One region of the Halomonas sp. BMC6 genome, then DNA from elsewhere that is predicted to be linked to it. Evidence: predicted binding sites of a transcription regulator. Region 1 holds the regulator's gene; each other region holds the start of a gene.

Region 1 (4,794 bases):
TCCGGTCTGCTTAACGAGCCGCTGGGCGAGCTGCTCCACCATGTAAACGGAGCGGTGCTGACCGCCCGTGCAGCCGATAGCTACGGTCATGTAGCTACGTTGGCTGTTTTGGTAGGCCGGTAACCACTTCTCCAACCAAGCCTGAATATCGCTGGCCATGGCTTCCACTACCGGGTAACCGCTCAAGAAAGCGACGATATTGGCATCGCGGCCAGTATATTGCCGAAGGGTAGGGTCCCAGTATGGGTTGGGCAGACAGCGTACGTCGAAGACCAAATCCGCATCCAGCGGAACGCCGCGTTTATAGCCGAAGGACTCAAAGGTGAGCGTGAGCTGATGCTGGCGCTGGTGGGCCACTTGATCGGTAATGCGGCGGCGCAAATCGTGGACGGAGAGCCGAGACGTATCGATCAATAAATCGGCGAGATCGCGTATTTCATGTAGCGTCTCCTCCTCTTTGTTGATCGCCTCTTCCAGCGTCATTTCGCTGTCGCGAGTGAGGGGGTGGCGACGACGAGTGGCGGAGTAGCGCTCCAGCAGAATGCGTGCGTCCGTGGTTAGATAGATCACCTGAAAACGAATGTCTCGCTGGCGTAGCTCTTCCAACAGCGCTGGCAGACGCTCCAGCGCGATGGGGAGGTTGCGCGCATCGATGCTAACGGCAATACGGGTGCGTTCGCCTTGAGCGCGCAGCTCATCGATCAGCGAGCCCAGCAGCATGGCAGGTAAGTTATCGATCGCATAATAGCCAAGATCCTCCAGCGCTTGTAAGGCGATAGATTTACCGGACCCCGAACGGCCGCTAATGATCACCAGTTGCATAGCGTCTCTCTTGGCGTATGAGCGTAGGAAATAAACAGTGATGGACGTGTGAGTATCTTACGCGGCCTGTTCGCGTATCTTGGCCGTCATTAGGGTCAATAACTCTTTTTGACTGCTGGCTTTGCGTAACTGTTGACGGGTATTCGCATCGTTCATGATCGTCGCGACTTGCCCAAGCAGAGCGAGATGCGTGTCGTCCGCCTCTTCGGGTACGAGCAACACGAACACTAGATCGACGGGGTCGCCATCGATGGCATCGAAATCGACCGGCTCGGCAAGTTTCAAAAAGCCGGCGATGGGCGAGCTACAGTGCGGGCTACGTGCGTGGGGGATGGCAACGCCGTTGCCAATTCCCGTGCTGCCGAGACGCTCGCGTCCAATCAGGCGGCTAAACACTTCTTGGCTATCGAGGCTGGGTGTGTTTTGGGCGATGAAGGTGCTGAAAAACTCCAGCACCCGTTTTTTGCTGCCCCCGGGCACGTCGTAGAGCACGCGCTCCGGGGGGAGGATGGTTTCCAACGTCATTGAGTTAACGCACGCCTGCGCCCTGGGCGCGAGCTTGTGCTTTTTCCTTGTGTTTAACGAGTTGACGATCGATTTTGTCTGCGAGCGCATCGATAGCGGCATACATGTCGTTATCGAGGGCTTCGGCATGAAGGTCGGCACCGGCGGCATGCAGCGTACAGGCTGCCTGCTGGCGTTCCTTCTCGACAGATAAGGTCACTTGCACCGTGGTGATGTTGTCGTAGTGGCGTTCGACGCGTTCCAGCTTTTCGTTAACGTAGTCACGCAAGGCGTCAGTCAGTTCAACGTGATGACCAGTGATGTTTACTTGCATTGACGTGCTCCTTATCCATCGGGCTGTACTTCGATTGTAACCCTTTTTGCGCTATTGCAAAGCCCCTGCGTCGAGTTTGTCATGCCCTACCGTTTAACTAACGTAAACGGCGGCGCTCACTGGACGAGGGAATACCCATTGACTCGCGATATTTCGCTACCGTACGCCGGGCAACGCTGATGCCTCCCTCCTCAAGGAGGGTCACCAGGCGACTATCGGAGAGCGGTTTACCCGACGGCTCCTCTTGTATCAGTTTTTTGATCCGTGCACGAATGGCGGTGCTGGAGTGGCTATCGCCGCCATCGTGGCTGCTGACTTGGCTCGAGAAGAAGTACTTCAACTCGAACACGCCTCGTGGCGTATGTATGAATTTCTGCGTCGTCACACGGGAGATCGTGGACTCGTGCATCTCCACGGCCTCGGCGATGTCGGCCAGGATCAGCGGTTTCATGGCCTCTTCGCCGTGCTCTAGAAAGCCGATCTGGCGGGCGATGATTTCACGACCTACTCGCAGAAGCGTGTCATTACGGCTGGAAAGGCTTTTGATCAGCCAGCGAGCTTCTTGGAGGTGCTCTTTCAAGAACTGGTTGTCTTGGCTCTTGTCGGCGCGTTTGATCAAACTGGCGTAATCGGGCTGGATACGCAGGCGCGGCAGCGCCTCCGGGTTGAGCTCTAAGTGCCAGCCCTCGTTGTCATGGCGCACGACCAAATCGGGCGTAATATAGCTGTCGTCGGTCACGCCGTAGGCGCTGCCTGGGCGTGGGTCAAGGCTGCGAATTAAACGGATGACGTCGTCCAACTGCTCGTCATCCAGGCTCAGGCGGCGCTTGAGTAGCCGTAAATCGTCTTTGCCCAAGGCTTCGAGAAACTGACGCACCAAGCGTTTTGCGGGCATCAATAGCGGGGTGTCTTCAGGCAGCGCGGCCAGCTGAAGCATCAGGCACTCGCGCAGGTCGCGGGCAAACACGCCGGTGGGCTCGAACTGTTGTAAGCGCAACAGGGTGTTTTCTACTTCACGCTGGCTCAGGCTGTCGTGGCCTTGCGCCTTGAGGCCTTCGCGGATGTCGTTGAGCGGTTGAGTGAGATAGCCGTTGGCATCCAGTGCATCGATCAGGCTTTCGGCAATGGCATAGTCGCGGGGAGAGAAGTCAGTCATGGCCAATTGCCATAACAGATGGCCATGAAGGCTTTGGCCTGCGGCTTGGCGCTCGAAGTCGGGTCCTTCGCTGCTACCGCCCAAGCTGCCCATGTCTTGGTAGGTGTCCGACCAGTCGCTGTCTACGGAGAGTTCGTTGGGAATGCTGTCCGACCACTCGGCCTCTTGAGGCTCGCTAACAGCCTGTTCGCCAAACTCATCCTCTTGTTCGAGCATGGGGTTAGCGTCCAGCGCTTGCTGAATTTCTTGACGGAGGTCCAGCGTTGAGAGCTGTAGCAGGGCAATGGCCTGCTGCAGCTGAGGTGTCATGGTCAGCTGTGTGCCGATACGCAATTGGAGAGAAGCTTTCATGACCATCTGAGAACCACTCGTTAATCAGAAAGCTCCACCCTAGAGCGAGTTATGACTCTGTGCAAGTGCAATAAGCATGCCACTAAAAGAAAAGTTTGGTCAGGCCAGAGTTTAGAGGCGGAAGTCTGCGCCTAGATAGACATCACGAACCTTCTGGTTATTGAGGATCTCCTGGGCGTTTCCACTGGCGATGATATGGCCGTCGCCAACGATGTAGGCAATGTCACAAATATCCAGGGTTTCGCGCACGTTATGGTCAGTGATCAAGACGCCGATGTGGCGTTTTTTCAGTGCGCGAATGATGGTTTTGATTTCACCCACTGAAATAGGGTCGACCCCGGCAAACGGCTCGTCGAGCAGAATGAATGCGGGCTCGGTAGCGAGTGAGCGAGCGATCTCCACTCGGCGGCGCTCGCCCCCTGAGAGGCTCATGCCCAGGTTGTCGCGAATGTGGGTAATATGGAAATCTTCGAGCAGTGACTCGAGGCGTGCTTCCCGAGCGCTGCGGTCCAGCGCTTTGCGCGTCTCGAGAATCGCCATGATGTTATCGGCCACCGAGAGCTTGCGGAAAATGGAGGCTTCCTGGGGAAGGTAGCCAATCCCGGCCATGGCGCGCTCGTGCATGGGCGCATGGGTCAGGTCGACGTCGTCGATACCGACGCTACCGGCATCGGATTTGACCAGTCCAACGATCATGTAAAACGACGTGGTTTTACCCGCCCCGTTGGGCCCCAGCAGGCCGACGACGCTACCCTGAGCGATTTCCAGGTTGATATCTTTCACGACCCGACGGCGTTTGTAGCTCTTCGCTAGGTGATGGGCGTAGAGCGTTTTGACAGGTGCGGAATCTGCAGAGGTTGATGCTGCCACGTGGCCGCTCCCTATTGTTCGGGCTGAAGAGTCATGCGAATGCGCTGGTTGTCGCTACCGCTCACGTCGGAGCGTGCTTGCACCACTTCCTGGTCGATGAAGTACTCCAAACGCCCCCCTTGGAAACGGTCGCCTTGCTGTGTCAGTTCGGCTTGGTCGATCAGTTCGACACGGCGTTCGGCGACATGGTAAACGATACGACGCGCCCAGCCCTCCATGGGGGTTTCTTGATCTTCGAGCTGATTGCGCAGGTAGGCGCGCTCACCCGTGGCAATGGCGCGTGACAGCTCGCCTGAGTCGTTGCGCTGAATTTCGACGCGTTCGCCGCGCAGTTGCATCTCGCCCTGGCGAATGTCCACGTTGCCTGAGTAAACAGCGGTGCCAGCGCGCTGGTCGAGGTCCAGGCGGTCGGCTTCGACCTCGATGGGGGCTTGGCTTTGTGCCATGGCCGCCGTGGCGAGGGGTAGGGTTAACGCAAAGAGTGCAGTGCGGAGAGAGGCGTTCATCGCGACTCCTCAGGGTTACGAGTGGCAGGCGGGTGGACGCCGCGCACGTTATTGGTCAGGCGGACTTGGCTGTCATCGAGCCAAACGTCCATGCGGGAGGCTTCCATGCGCTGCGGCGGCTGCTGCAACAGCACGGGCGTATCGCTCCAGGCATGGCGCGTCACGCCATCGTAGTTTAATTGCTGCGTGTCGAGCTGCCAGCCCTCTTCGGGAGCCAGTAGCCGGGCAGACCCTCTTAGCGTCAGGGCCTG
Region 2 (4,794 bases), 2.7 Mb from region 1:
CAAGAGCAGTTCAGCAGCGTGCTGACCGACCTGGGCCTGCTGCGCCAGTAAGCGCCAGCGCCCGTTAGAGATACGCCGGCGGCTCTGCGCCGCCGGATGCTTCTATCTGTTACCGCGAGGGCTAACGCAACTGCGTTGGCATCTTCGGAGAAATTCCAATGACTCGATTAAATGTTAACCAGTGGCTAGCGCTCGTACTGGCACTGGTAGCGGCTGCTTATCTGGCCATGGCCTGGCAAATTCCAACGTTTCCTCTGCCGCGTCCGGTGGATTCAGACCTCTTCCCCAAAGTGCTGGGTGTATCGCTGCTGCTACTGGCCGCGCTGCTGTTTTTTGAGAAGCCGAGCGCCATTGCTGGGGCTGATGAAATCGACCATGAGGCCACTAACGGGCCGCTGCTGTTCACTCCCTGGGCGCGTGTCATCGTGACCGCGCTGGCCATTGCCGCCTATGCGTTCCTGCTGGTGCCGCTGGGTTTCGTACTGGCCTCCACGCTACTAAGTGTGGGTTTAACCGCCTATTACGGCTATCGCCGCCATGGCGTCAACCTAGCGGTATCGCTGGGTGTGGTACTGGCCCTTTACCTGACCATGACGCGGGTAATGGATGTTTACCTACCCACCGGCGTACTGCCGTTCTAAGCATGGCGTGCGGATGCACCTATAGCGGGTTTTAACGAGAGACACTCCCATGGATGCCTTAAACAATCTGATGTACGGCTTTGGCATCGCGCTTGAGCCAATCAATATCGCCTACGTATTCGCCGGTGTGTTTGCGGGTACTATTATCGGCATGCTGCCCGGCCTGGGGCCGATCAGCGCGCTGGCCCTGATGATTCCAATCACCTTTGCCATGGAGCCCTCCTCTGGGTTGATTCTGATGGCCGGGGTCTATTACGGCGCTATCTTCGGCGGATCGACGTCGTCCATTCTGCTCAACGCCCCCGGCGTGGCGGGCACGGTAGCGACCTCCTTCGATGGTTACCCGATGGCCAAGCAGGGCATGGCGGGTAAGGCGCTGGCCATTGCCGCCTACGCCTCCTTCATTGGCGGTACGGTCTCGGTGGTCTTTTTGATGCTGGTGGCCCCGCTGCTCTCCAAGGTGGCGGTGAGCTTTGGCCCCGCAGAGTACTTTGCACTGATGGTACTGGGCCTGACGGCGGTGGTGTCGTTGTCAGATAAGTCGCTGGTGAAAGGCCTGATTGCGGCGGTTATTGGCGTGATGATCTCGATTGTGGGGATCGACACGCAAACCGGCACCGAACGCTTTACCTTCAACTCGATTCAACTGCTCGACGGCATCGACTTCCTGGTGGTGGCGCTGGGTATCTTCGCCTTGGCGGAAGTGTTCTACATGCTGCTGCGTGGTGGCGGTGGTAAAGAGGTGCCGCGCAACGTGATTGGCTCGCTGAAGCTGAGCCGCGGTGAAGTGAAGAAAATTGCGGGCCCCATTAGCCGCAGTTCCGTACTGGGCTTCTTTACCGGCGTACTGCCGGGGGCGGGCGCCACCATTGGCTCCTTTCTGGGCTACAGCATGGAGAAGCGCCTGGCGAAAGATGGCGACACCTTTGGTCAGGGCAACATCAAGGGCGTAGCCGCTCCGGAAGCGGCCAACAACGCCGCCTGTACCGGCTCTTTCGTGCCGTTGTTAACTCTGGGTGTGCCGGGCTCTGGTACCACGGCGGTCCTGTTGGGCGCGCTGCTGGTGATGGGTGTGACGCCTGGCCCGATGATGTTGGAGCAGCGTCCGGATGTGTTTTGGGGCGTGATTGCCAGTATGTACATCGGCAACATCTTCCTGCTGGTACTGAACCTGCCGCTGATCCCGCTGATCGCTAAAATCCTCGACCTGCCGCGCCCGCTGCTGCTGTCGATGATTCTGATCTTCTGCATGATCGGCGTTTACGGCATGAGCTTCAGCGTCTTCGACCTGCTGCTGCTGCTGGGCTTTGGTCTGCTGGGCTTGGGCATGCGCCTGTTTGGCTTCCCCACCGCGCCGCTGATCCTTGCGCTGATTCTCGGTAACATCATGGAAGAGTCCATGCGCCGGGCGCTGCAGATCTCCGGTGGCGACTGGACTACCTTTATCGACAAGCCGATTTCGCTGTCGCTCCTGGTCATCGCCGTGCTGTCGCTTGGCCTGCCGCTGCTCAAAAAACGTCGCACGAAAGCCGCTGCTGCTGTGAACTAACACTATTGGCGGACCCCGAAAGCGCCCTCGCGTCTGCGAGGGCGCTTTTTTTATGGTGCACCTTCGCCCGTGGTGCAAAGCGTCGTGGTGGTGCATAACAATCGTGCATGGGCGCCGCCGCGTTGCGTCATCTTGGTGCTAAGTGGTCTGAGCGGTATTTTTTGTACACAGCTAAGTGTTTGATTGTATTTTTAATCGTGGCCTTTGTTCCACATTGGCGCACCCCTTGCAGTGTGTATAGCGACGTGTGAATACGAGTTGTAACTCGCGACCCACGAGTGGACGCACCAAGTGCCCCGTCGCCTCAATAACGACAACGCTTGGTCGCGGTACCCCAAACACGAGCCCCAACCATAAGGGGCGCAAGGAGGTTCAAGTGACCACACTGCAGCGCAAGACACACCCACGCACCCTTAGCCGTTTCGCCACTGCCCTGATCACCGCCGCTGTGATGGGCACCAGCGCGCAAGCGGTGGCCCAAGACGACGACCCGATCAAAGTCGGTATTTTGCACTCGCTCTCTGGCACCATGGCTATCAGTGAATCCACCCTGAAAGACACCGTGGAAATGCTTATTGAGCAGCAGAACGAAGCCGGTGGCTTGCTGGGCCGTCAGCTAGAAGCCGTGGTGGTCGACCCCGCGTCTAACTGGCCGCTGTTTGCCGAGCGCGCCCGCGAGCTGCTGGCCCAGGAAGAAGTGGATGTGATCTTCGGCAACTGGACCTCCGTTTCCCGTAAAGCGGTGCTGCCGGTGGTAGAAGAGCTCAACGGCCTGCTGTTCTACCCGGTGCAGTACGAAGGCGAAGAGTCCTCTGAGAACGTTTTCTACACCGGTGCCGCGCCCAACCAGCAGGCCATCCCTGCCGTTGAGTATTTGATCAACGAAGTCGGTATCGAACGTTTTGCGCTGATCGGCACCGACTACGTCTACCCGCGCACCACCAACCGCATCTTGGAAGCGTTCCTGAAAGATGAGCACGGTGTGGCGGAAGAAGACATCATGGTCAACTACACGCCGTTTGGTCACTCGGACTGGCAGAACATCGTCTCCGAAATCCGCCGCTTTGGTGAAGAGGGCAAGCCTACTGCCGTGATCTCCACCATTAACGGCGACGCCAACGTGCCGTTCTACCGCGAGCTGGCTAACCAGGGCATTGATGCCGCCGACATTCCGGTCATCGCCTTCTCGGTGGGTGAGCAGGAGCTTTCCGGTATCGACACCGCGCCGCTGGTGGGCCACCTAGCCGCCTGGAACTATTTCATGAGCGTTGATACCGACGCCAACTACGACTTTATCGACGCCTGGATTGAGCACACTGGTGACGAGATGTCGGTGACCAACGACCCCATGGAAGCTCACTACATTGGCTTCAACATGTGGGCCGAAGCCGTGCGTAAAGCGGGCACCACCGATGTGGATACGGTGAAAGACGCGATTATCGGCGTGACCGTACCGAACCTCTCCGGCGGTTACGCGGCGATGATGCCTAACCATCACATCACCAAGCCGGTGCTGATTGGTGAAGTTCAGGATAACGGCCAGTTCGATATCGTCTGGCAAACGCCCTCTACCGTGGCCGGTGATGCGTGGTCGGATTACCTGCCGGGCTCCCGTGACCTGATCTCTGATTGGCGCAAGCCCATGGAGTGCGGCAACTTTAACGTTGTGAACGGTTCCTGTGGTGGCAGCACCGCAGCAGAAGAAGCCGAAGCAGCGCTCGCCGAGTAACTTCCGTCCCCTACTGCGCCAGCGCAATGGCGCAGTAGGGGAGCACGCTATCTCCCCCATTTGATCACCAAAGGAAGAACCCCATGAGGCGTTTCCTTTCCTTGGGGCTGCTGTGCTTGATGCTACTCGGCACCGCCGTGTCGGCGCAGGCACAAAGCAGCTCCTCGACCCCCGATGACCAAGCCGCACTCGCGCTTTTGACCGCGCTGGATGTGGACTCCTACCGCGATAAAGGCGAAGCCATTACCACTATTTTGCAAAGCGACGACGAGCGCGCCCGCGACTGGTTGCAGGCGCTGCTGGATGGCCGCCTACAGCGCACCGACGATGGCCGCTTCGTGCTGGTGCTCGAGAACCGTGGCCGTGACTGGCCGGTGGCGGATGCGCTGACCAACGAGCCGCTGGGCGAAATGTCCCGCCGCGACCTGGACCGCATCGGTATCAACAACGCGCTGCGTAACCAGCTGCGCAGCGCCATTGCCGTGGTGGACCTCTACTCGCCTAACGTCGAGCGCCGCCGCACTTCCGCCGACCGCTTGCTGGGCGAAGTGGACGGCGAGCTGGCCGAGACGCTGGAACCGGTGATTGCCGACGCGGAAGATGAGTACGTTCGCACGCGCTTGGCCCAGGCGGTGGCGATTTATCGCGCCGAGCAGGGCGAGATGGCGGGTGTCGAGGCGCTCACCGGCAGCCTTCACCCGCGTGCTCGCGTGGCGTTAGGCCGTGCCGCGAACAGCGACGACCCCATGGTTGCCGAGGCAGCAGCGACGGCGCTGGCAGGCATTGAGCAGCAGCTCAAGATTAACCGGGGCCTGGAGACGCTCTATTTCGGCTTGAGCCTGGGCTCGGTGCTGGTGCTGGCAGCGATTGGCCTG
Region 3 (4,794 bases), 2.9 Mb from region 1:
TGATCGGCAGCGTAATCGCGGTACGCAGCAGGAATACCACGGCCAGCTCCCAGAACTTGATGGGAATCTTCGACTTGAGCAGCAGCGCACCAATCTCCGACATATAGACCAGCTGCGTCATGGAGAGGCAGGCAATCACGAAGCGGGTCAGCTCGCTTTCAATGTTGGTGGCCAGCACCGCTGGCAAGAACATGTCGGCAAAACCGACGAGTGTCGCAGGGGCGGCCGCCTGGGCTTCAGGAATTCGCAGCAGCTCCAGCACCGGCACCATGGGGTAAGAGAGCCAGGTAAACAGCGGCGTGAACTCGGCCAAAATCAGCGCTACGGTGCCAATCGCAAACACCAGCGGCAGCAGCGTCAGGAAGATATCGATAACGTTAAGCAGCGCCAACCGGGCCAGCTCTTTTGGTCCTGGTGCGCCCGCCGCGCGGCGGGTTGCTTGCAGCAGGCTGTAGCGGAACAGGCCCACGTTTTCGGTGCGCTCTTCGCTTAACTGGCAGCCGACCGGCTCGTAATAGTCATCGGATTTACGCGACAGCGGCGGAATCCGCGAGACGATGACAGCTGCCATCAACCCAGAAACCACTACCGTGAAATAAAACTGTACGAAGAGGTGGTTGATCTCGACAAAGTTTGTTACCAGCAAGCTGAAAGCGATGGAAGCAACGGAGAAGTTGGTCGCGATCACCGAAGCCTCGCGGCCGTTATAGTAGCCCTGCTCGTACTGCTGTGCGGTAATCAAAACGCCTACCGTACCGGAGCCCATCCATGACGCAGTGGCATCAATCGCGCTGCGCCCCGGCAGGTTAAAGATGACCCGGAACGGCTTACGCACCATGGTGCCAATAAACTCCATAAAGCCGAACTCGACCAGAAAAGGCAGTAGCAGCGCGGCAAAGAAAAAGAACGTCAGTAGCACGGGTGCCAGATCATTAAGCATCACTCCGCCCGTGTAAGACGCTGTGACAACTTCGGGGCCGAACTGGAAAAACGTCATGATGACGAAGATCGCACCGAGTATCCGCAGCGCTACCCAAATAGCCCCCACGTCGAACATCTCTTTAAAGTGGCCTTGCTGTGCCCAGCTAGGCTTTGCGAGCTTCACATAGAGCGTCACGATGACGGATAGACACAGCACACATAGTGCAATCGCGGGCAGTGCAGCTCCCAAAAGCGACTGCAGGCCATCGGCCATTAACCCCATGCCGATATTGATCGAATCACCGACTTGAAACGGCACTAGAAAAAGCAGTACGCCCATCAGCGAAGGCAGCAAAAACTTTAGAAGATGTGCTCGGGGGATCAATGAGGACGAAGTGGGTTCTTCCGACTTCGCTTGAGAATAAGACATACGGTTCACCTATTGGATGTGATTATTGGAGGTGGGCTGGCGGCGTCCTGAAGGGAAGCGCGGCTCCCCTTCTTATGTTTTGTCATCTGCGCCTTGTTAGGTCGGCGCTTTTTATGAACACGTGTGTGCTAGGTTTAGGCGTTATGCTTAACGCCCGGCAGTACGCAGAGCATTTCATACAGCAGCGTGGCCCCCATCAGCGCCGTATTACCGCTGGGGTCATAAGGCGGTGATACCTCTACTAAGTCACCACCGACGATGTTCAAGCCAGCGGTGCCCCGCACAATTTCCAAGCCTTGGGCAGAGGTTAGGCCGCCCATTTCCACGGTGCCGGTACCGGGGGCAACGGAGGGGTCTAAGCCATCGATATCAAAGCTGATATACACGGGGATATCGCCCATTTGTTCGCGCACTTCCGCCATCAATGGCGCCAGCGAGCGGTGCCAGCACTCCTCAGCCTGCACCACACGGAAGCCCTGCTCGCGGCACCAGTCGAAATCTTCAGGGGCATAACCGGTCCCGCGCAGGCCAATTTGCACGACCTTGTTATGGGCGAGTAACCCTTCCTCCTGGGCACGGCGGAACGGCGTGCCGTGCGCAATGGGTTCGCCAAACATGTGCTCGTTCACATCCGCGTGGGCATCGATATGAATCAACCCCACCGGACCATGCTTTTTCGCCATGGCACGCAGAATGGGTAGCGTCAGCGTATGCTCGCCGCCCAGGGTTAACGGAATGCAGTCGTGCTTGAGCACGTCGTCATAGAAGGCAGTGATGATGTCGACGCTTTTCGGCAGGTGAAAGGTATTGATGGGCACATCGCCAATATCGGCTACCTGAAGACGCTCGAACGGCGCAGCGCCTGTCGCCATGTTGTAAGGGCGCAACATGCGCGACTCATCGCGAATCTGCCGTGGCCCTAGGCGCGTACCCGGGCGATTCGACGTACCGATATCCATGGGTATACCGATAAACGCCGCATCCAGCCCTTCGGCACTCTCTTGCGTGGGCAGGCGCATCATGGTGGCAGGCCCCGCAAAGCGCGGCATGGTGTTGCCGCCCAGCGGCTGATTAAAGTCCGACATCATTTTCTCCTTGGATTTATTGTGGCCAGCCTGACGGCTGATTTATCTAGCTCATACCGCTCATACACAGGTACTGCACAGACCATGCCAAGTCACCTGCGCTGATAAATAGGTAGGTTTACCGGCTTATCGATGCAAAAATGAATCAATCAACCAATGAAATGATGCAATAGTGAATCACTGAGTCACTTTTGCATCACTCCGTTCATCCAACGATATAAAAGCGGCTGCGGTAGATAAGGAGGACGTATGAGCGAAATCGACAGGCGTGTACTGCAAACCATCATAGAAACCGCCAACGACCACTTCTTCATTGTCAGTGGCGATGGACAGATCTTGGATATTAGCCCCGGTGCTGAGGCGGTGTACGGCGTATCGCGAGAAGAGCTTCTTTCAAGCAGTGTTCAGCAACTGCAGGCGGCCGGCGTTTTAAAGCCCTCCATTACCGTAGAAGTGATGCGCACCCGCCAGCCCGCTCAGCTAATGCAAATCACCGGCACAGGCCGCCGCGTTATAGCAGAAGCCTACCCGGTGTTCGTCAACGGCACGCTAGAGCGCATTATCAGCCGCTCGAGAGACCTCACCGACTTGCAGCTTCTGCAGGACGAGTATGCCCTGCTGCAAAAACGCTTTAGCGAACACTTAAAGCGCAGCCAAGCCGCGCCTGATGCAGAAGAGCAAGCGCTGGATGACGCGCTGGATAACCTACAGGTCAGAAGCCATGTGATGCGCGAAATTGCCCTACTGCTCAAGCGTGTTGCGCCGTCGGATGCCAACGTCCTGATGCTCGGCGAATCCGGCGTCGGCAAGACCGCGTTTGCCAAGCAGCTTCACCGCTGGAGCCAGCGCTGCGACGGCCCCTTTATTGAAGTGAACTGCGCGGCAATCCCGGAAAATCTGTTTGAGTCCGAAATGTTTGGCTATCAGCCCGGCGCCTTCAGCGGTGCAGCCCGACAAGGCAAAGCAGGGCTGTTAGAGCAGGCCGAAGGGGGCACGCTATTTCTGGATGAAATCGGCGAGCTGCCGCTGTTAATGCAAACCAAGCTGCTCAAGGTCATTCAGGATGGCAGCCTGACCCGCCTTGGGGATACGCGCTCTCGTCGGGTCGATTTCCGCTTGGTGGTCGCGACCAATCAGGATTTGGGCAAGCAGGTGGAAGCGGGGCTTTTCCGCCTGGATCTTTATTACCGCCTCAACGTCATTCCCGTCACCCTGCCACCTTTGCGCGAACGACGTGAGGATATTCCCGACCTAGTGGAAGCGTGCCTACAACGGCTGAACCAGCGCTATGGGCGGCAGAAAATCCTCGGTAATCAAGTATGGTCGACGCTCATGGGCAGCGACTGGCCGGGTAATGTTAGGGAGCTGGAAAACTGGCTGGAGAGAGCTTGGCTTTCAAGCCCAACGGATCAAATCGAAGTGCCTGCAACGCAAGCCTATAGCGAACAGCATACCCACAGCTTGGCGAATGTATCTGCCTCACCTTTGGCGGCACCGCTCGCCTCAGGCGAAAGCTTGAAAGAGTACCTAGAGCGGTTAGAGCGGGACGCGCTACAAACGTTGTGTCACACGCTGCCCAGCACCTATGCCATCGCCAAACGGCTGGGTATCAGCCAGTCCAGCGTGGTGCGGCGGTTACAGCGTTATGACATTAAAATCACCCATTAACGCTCCCACACGTCACCCGCCTGCCACATAAGCGTCATTCAACCGCAACATCGCCATCACATGATCCCATTACACGACGCTAAAAGGCGTCGACGAACGCCACTCACGACCAGACAGAGGCCTTGAGCATGAGAGATCATGTCATCTTGATGCAGCAGGGAAACATCGTGCAGGAAGGCACACTTAGCGACCAGACTGACAGCGTAGATACTGCTAACGCTACCAGCAGTATGGCCATGAACTTTCTACCTCTGATAGAGGGCGAACACGGCGCGGTGATTGAGGGTGAAACCTCCTCCCTTCCCGTCGCGCCCAAAGAGGCAGCCGGTGGGTATCTAGGCTTGCGCCCCGGCGCTATTGAATTACACCCAGTATCGGCAACGGGCATGCCCGCTAAAGTGCTCCGCACCGAGCGTTGGGAGGACGACGATACGATGGCGCATGTGGCCGTTGGACCTCATGTGGTGCGCGTTCGTTTGAACGGTCATCAGCCTATCGACAACCAAACGTGCAAGCTTACGTGGGCACCTGCGCTTGCTCAGCTCTTTGATGCGCAGGGAGCCCGCCAAGATACGCTGTTGGCCTTTGCGCTTTCCGCCACTGATCGACGCATTCCCCGACCGCCAAGGGTGGGTTCGTTCCAACATTGAGTTGGTCATGACGATTACAGGCCTTCGCTAGCCAAACTCA

Evidence for each region. The regulator sigma-54, encoded in region 1, starts transcription at its own class of promoters, with help from an activator protein. The targets are predictions, from matches to a motif close to TGGCACNNNNNTTGCTNT.
Region 2: urtA (urea ABC transporter substrate-binding protein) is a predicted target of sigma-54. The motif match lies at 2,406-2,423, and genes of this name have one in related genera.
Region 3: speB (agmatinase) is a predicted target of sigma-54. The motif match lies at 2,509-2,526, and genes of this name have one in related genera.

The regions. Positions count from the first base shown of each region.
Region 1 is NZ_CAXNSH010000001.1:3,219,970-3,224,763, reverse strand. It holds gene rapZ (RNase adapter RapZ) at 1-822, opposite strand, end outside; gene ptsN (PTS IIA-like nitrogen regulatory protein PtsN) at 880-1,347, opposite strand; gene raiA (ribosome-associated translation inhibitor RaiA) at 1,352-1,660, opposite strand; gene AB6K10_RS15780 (RNA polymerase factor sigma-54) at 1,758-3,173, opposite strand; gene lptB (LPS export ABC transporter ATP-binding protein) at 3,279-4,037, opposite strand; gene lptA (lipopolysaccharide transport periplasmic protein LptA) at 4,049-4,543, opposite strand; gene lptC (LPS export ABC transporter periplasmic protein LptC) at 4,540-4,794, opposite strand, start outside.
Region 2 is NZ_CAXNSH010000001.1:496,454-501,247, reverse strand. It holds gene AB6K10_RS02285 (tripartite tricarboxylate transporter substrate binding protein) at 1-51, shown strand, start outside; gene AB6K10_RS02280 (tripartite tricarboxylate transporter TctB family protein) at 159-641, shown strand; gene AB6K10_RS02275 (tripartite tricarboxylate transporter permease) at 691-2,190, shown strand; gene urtA (urea ABC transporter substrate-binding protein) at 2,567-3,919, shown strand; gene urtB (urea ABC transporter permease subunit UrtB) at 4,003-4,794, shown strand, end outside.
Region 3 is NZ_CAXNSH010000001.1:285,129-289,922, forward strand. It holds gene AB6K10_RS01330 (YjiH family protein) at 1-1,351, opposite strand, end outside; gene speB (agmatinase) at 1,486-2,436, opposite strand; gene AB6K10_RS01340 (sigma 54-interacting transcriptional regulator) at 2,686-4,104, shown strand; gene AB6K10_RS01345 (hypothetical protein) at 4,233-4,754, shown strand.